Regions from separate parts of the Ferdinandcohnia sp. Marseille-Q9671 genome, predicted to be linked through region 2. Evidence: riboswitches for the same ligand, from Rfam matches in the RefSeq annotation. Region 2 holds a riboswitch; the other holds the start of a gene.

Region 1 (2,403 bases), on a different contig from region 2:
TACGATTGTTTTATAAAGCCGTCAGAAAGAAATCTTGATTTTCACTTACTCTCCAGCTTCTAGTTTTTTCAACTCATCTGTGTATCCTTGTTCGCTTTTACCCCAGCCTTCAATGTACTGGTCAAGATCAGCAGTTGTAATTTTCTCTGCTGGTAGAGCATCCTTTGTCACAAATACTGGCTCAAGTTTCACTCGTTCTGGTGTTTCGTCACCATTTAGTTTTTGGTATGCATAACGAACCTGAATACGTCCGATGTCCTTAGGATCAACCGCTGCAGACGCGACCCACGGGCTGTTTTCTTCTTGGATCATTTGTAAATCCTCATCACTCATATCAATTCCGTATACTTTAATGTCAGTGCGTCCTGCTTGTTGAATAGCACGAACTGCTCCTTTTGCAAACTCATCCCATGCTGCCCATACAGCTGTGATTTGACCTTCTTCAGGATATTGCTTTAAGATTGCCTCCATTTGAGACTGTGTATCAAGTGCTGTATTTGCTGTTGCTGCACCAAATGTTGCAACTTCTTTAATGTCAGGATTGTTATTCAAAAACTCTTGATATGCAACTTGACGTCTTTCCATTGGGGCAAAGCCTGCCACCCAAATTTTTACGATATTCGCTTTTCCACCAGCGTCTTCTGCTAATTTTTCCAGCGTCATTTGCGCCATTTGTTGGTCACCTTGTTCAAGGACAGTAGTACCCTCTACCTCTACTTCTGCATCAAACACAACAACCGGAATTCCTTTGCCTACTGCTTTTTGCACACTGCTTTGAAGAGCTTCCTTCGTACCGTGGTCAATTAAAATTGCATCAAAACCTTGGTTTATCGCTGCATCTACATTTGAAGCCATTTTTGCTAAGTCCCCATCAGATGTGAAAACAGTAGTCTCGCCAGCAAAGCTTTTCACTTGCTCCTCTACCCCTTCAATATACTGAGCTGAAAATGTACCTAGGTTCTGCTGCATGATCAAAGCTATTTTTTTATTCGCTAACGGATGATCTGAATTCTTAACTTCTGTGCTATCTGTTTTTGTTGTTTCTTCTGCTACCTTTGGTTGGCAGCCGACCAATACCGCTAGGATTAGTAAAATGGTAAATACGTATTTTGATAGTTTCATTGTGTTCTCCCCTTTTTTTGTATGTAATCATTGTTTTCATATCTATTTACTGCGTTTAGAAGCTATCACTCTCCTGTTTTTCGAGGCCTTCTTTTTAAGATATAAAAAAGCCCCTTTCTTAGGTCAGAAAGAGGCTTGAAGTATCCAAAAGTCTTCTCACCTCTTATCTACCAGAAGAAACATTCTTCTGTTGGAATTAGCACCGTGCCTTACGGGTATGTAACCCGGCGAAAGCTTTCGCCCCATTTCACAATGGTATTACGGTCGGTTGCTGGGCATCGTCGGGCCAAATCCCTCCGCCTACTCTTGATAAGAGAAAATACAGCAATACTATTCAATTATGCCTTTGCGTAGTAGCGCCCGATTATTTTCGAGCTTGCTCGAAAGTTTCCTTTGAAAAATCGAGGCATCCGCCGGAGGCTTTACCTTTTATTCAGCTGGGGTTAATCCCAGTTGAATAAAGGTAATTAATCTTCTTGACGAGAATAATACCACGCCCAAAAATGAAATTCAATATTTTTATTATAAAAAATATTTGAATAGTGGAAAGTGGGATTTTGTCGAAAGATTTTGCTAACATGCAATTATTGTGCGGGAAGGCGCAATTCTCAAAACGAGGGTGCAATTTTCCCCTATGTAGGTGCAATTCTCAATTTGAAGGACCAATTATGCCCAACGACGGTGCAATCCCACAAAATTAAGTAGTACCTAACGCAAAAAAACCGGGAACCCCACCCCCGGTCAAAGTGCTTTTTCATTCCGATCTAGCACTCGTACATAATTTTGTTCAAATAACTGCATTTCTTGCTCTGTAAGCTGTGAAGCAAAGATATGCTCACTTTCAGTTTGTAAAGTTTGCAGTAGACGTAGCATAATCTCCTGGACAGTAATGGTTGGATCCACTAGTTCCGCTAAGGATGCCATCGTTTCTGGCTTGATTGATGGATAGACAAACTTTGTCTCCTCACCTTGCAAGCCAGCTTCATAAAACTGACGAATCACATCGGCTCGATGTGAACCACTACCTGTGACTCCCAAATAGATTTGAACAGCAACGCCATTTCTAAGTCTCCGTTGTGAAATCCCGGCAAACTTTTTCCCGTTTATACTCAAATCATAGCTACCTGGGCAATATGATCCCACAACTTCACGGGCAACAATATCGACATTATGGCTTTGAAGCATTTTTCGAATCAGTTCAAGCATCGTATCATAGCCACGATTGATATCAATCTTTTTTTCCGTTTCAGGGAAAATAAGTGAAATGTTAAGGACTCCTTC
Region 2 (2,403 bases):
GGAGTTGAAATTGATCCAAATACAGAGGTAGCCATCCTTTTTGGTGGTAAGGCAGGCTTGGTGGAAATTCCGCAATGTCTTTTAAATCCTGGAGACGTTGCGCTTGTACCTGACCCAGGTTATCCAGATTACTGGTCAGGTGTTGAACTTGCAAAAGGGAAGATGGAGTATATGCCTTTAAAAGAGGAGAATGATTTTCTACCAGACTATACCCAATTAGACTCACAGCAACTAGAAAAAGCAAAGGTTATGTTTCTTAACTATCCGAATAACCCAACTGGGGCAACAGCAACAAAAGAGTTTTTTGAAGAAACAATCTCTTTTGCAAACACACATGATATTTGTGTGGTGCATGATTTTGCGTATGGTGCCATAGGTTTTGAAGGGAAACGGCCTACCAGTTTCTTAGAGATACAAGGTGCTAAAGAAATTGGAATTGAAATTTATACACTTTCAAAGACCTACAATATGGCTGGCTGGAGAGTAGGTTTTGCAGTAGGTAACCCTAGCGTAATTGAAGCACTTAATCTTATCCAGGATCATATGTATGTAAGTTTATTCAGTCCGGTCCAAGCAGCTGCTGCAGCAGCGCTACTAGAGTCACAGCAATGCGTTCAAGATTTGGTCGATAAGTATGAATCAAGACGCAATACATTTATAAATGCTTTGAAGGACATTGGGTGGGATGTAAAAGCACCTGCGGGGTCATTTTTTGCATGGCTGCCCGTACCAGAAGGCTATACGTCAGAAAGCTTTGCAGACCTTCTACTTGAAGAAGCTCATGTAGTCGTAGCACCAGGGATCGGATTTGGCGAGTATGGAGATCGTTATGTAAGAGTAGGGCTGTTAACTGATGAGGATCGCTTAGTTGAAGCAGCCAATCGTATAAGGAGATTAGAGCTGTTTTCCGTGTCTAAGTGAAATTGAGATAGTAGTAGTGTTTTCTGTAAATTAAAAAAGGTTTGACAAGAAAAATAAATCCTGTCATAATCCTAAGTGAATTCTGTTGAATAAAATTGAATCGTTGAGTTAATCTCGGTGAGAATCTCAACAATTAAATATAGTATATTTTCTTATTAAGAGCAGGTGGAGGGACTAGCCCAGTGAAGCCCGGCAACCGACTTACAATTTGTAAGCACGGTGCTAATTCTTGCAGCTTTATGCTGAGAGATAAGAAGATGTTAGTTTGCTAACCTCTTCTTATGAAGAGGTTTTTTACGTTTTTATTGAAATGAGGGTGAAAAAATGAGCGAAGTTATTGCGACATATTTAGTACATGATGCTGGTGCAAACTTAGAGAAAAAAGCAGAAGGAATTGCACTCGGTTTAACAGTTGGATCCTGGACTACTCTTCCAAAGCTAGAGCAGGATCAGTTGCTAAAGCATAAAGGGAAAGTTGTAAGTGTGGAACAGTTTGATGAGGATACACGTGCAAGTGGATATTTAGGAAAACAAGTAAAAAAGGGAATCATCAAAATTGCTTATCCAAGTGCCAACTTTAGCAATGATTTACCTGCTATTTTGACAACTGTATTTGGAAAACTTTCCTTAGATGGGGAGGTAAAGCTACTAGATTTAGAGTTTTCAACCGAACTAAAAGATACTTTTCCTGGTCCAAAGTTTGGTATCAATGGTATCAGAGAGAAACTAGGTGTGTTTGATAGACCGTTAGTTATGAGTATCTTTAAAGGGGTTATTGGTAGAGATATTACATACCTTAAGGAACAGTTGCGGGAACAAGCCCTGGGTGGAGTGGATATTATTAAAGATGACGAAATTCTGTTCGATAATCCATTAACACCTTTCGAGTTAAGAATTACCGAGGGTAAAAAGGTGTTAGAAGAAGTTCACCAGGAAACCGGACATAGAGCGCTATTTGCCGTTAATGTAACAGGGAGAACCTTTGAGTTACAGGAAAAAGCAAGAAGGGCTGTAAAACTTGGAGCTGATATTTTATTATTTAACGTCTTTGCATACGGACTCGATGTTCTTCAGGGCCTAGTGGAAGACCCCGAAATATCCATTCCAATCATGGCCCATCCTGCTGTAAGTGGAGCACTTACACCGTCAGAATTTTATGGATTCTCAAATAAACTGTTGTTAGGTAAACTACTTAGATATGCAGGAGCCGACCTTGTTTTATTCCCTTCACCGTACGGGAGTGTTGCACTAGAAAGAGAACAGACACTTTCTATTGCTTCTGAATTAACAAAAAAGGATGAGAGTGTGAAGCCTGCTTTTCCAGTACCATCTGCTGGTATCCATCCAGGCTTAGTTCCACTACTTGTTAATGATTTTGGTAAAGATAGTGTAATCAATGCGGGTGGTGGGGTTCACGGTCATCCAGATGGTGCAATTGGTGGCGGTAAAGCATTCAGAGCAGCTGTTGATGCTGTATTGGAA

What was found. Region 2 has a riboswitch for S-adenosylmethionine ahead of mtnW (2,3-diketo-5-methylthiopentyl-1-phosphate enolase). Riboswitches for the same ligand answer to the same signal wherever they lie in the genome.
Region 1: another riboswitch for S-adenosylmethionine. It lies ahead of ACWNMY_RS10220 (sugar ABC transporter substrate-binding protein); the one in region 2 lies ahead of mtnW (2,3-diketo-5-methylthiopentyl-1-phosphate enolase).

What each region holds. Positions count from the first base shown of each region.
Region 1 covers NZ_CDRJTA010000001.1:2,051,253-2,053,655, forward strand. The annotation lists gene ACWNMY_RS10220 (sugar ABC transporter substrate-binding protein) at 46-1,122, opposite strand; SAM riboswitch class I at 1,283-1,438, opposite strand; gene ACWNMY_RS10225 (lipoate--protein ligase family protein) at 1,864-2,403, opposite strand, start outside.
Region 2 covers NZ_CDRJTA010000004.1:495,832-498,234, forward strand. The annotation lists gene ACWNMY_RS17665 (aminotransferase class I/II-fold pyridoxal phosphate-dependent enzyme) at 1-921, shown strand, start outside; SAM riboswitch class I at 1,071-1,177, shown strand; gene mtnW (2,3-diketo-5-methylthiopentyl-1-phosphate enolase) at 1,246-2,403, shown strand, end outside.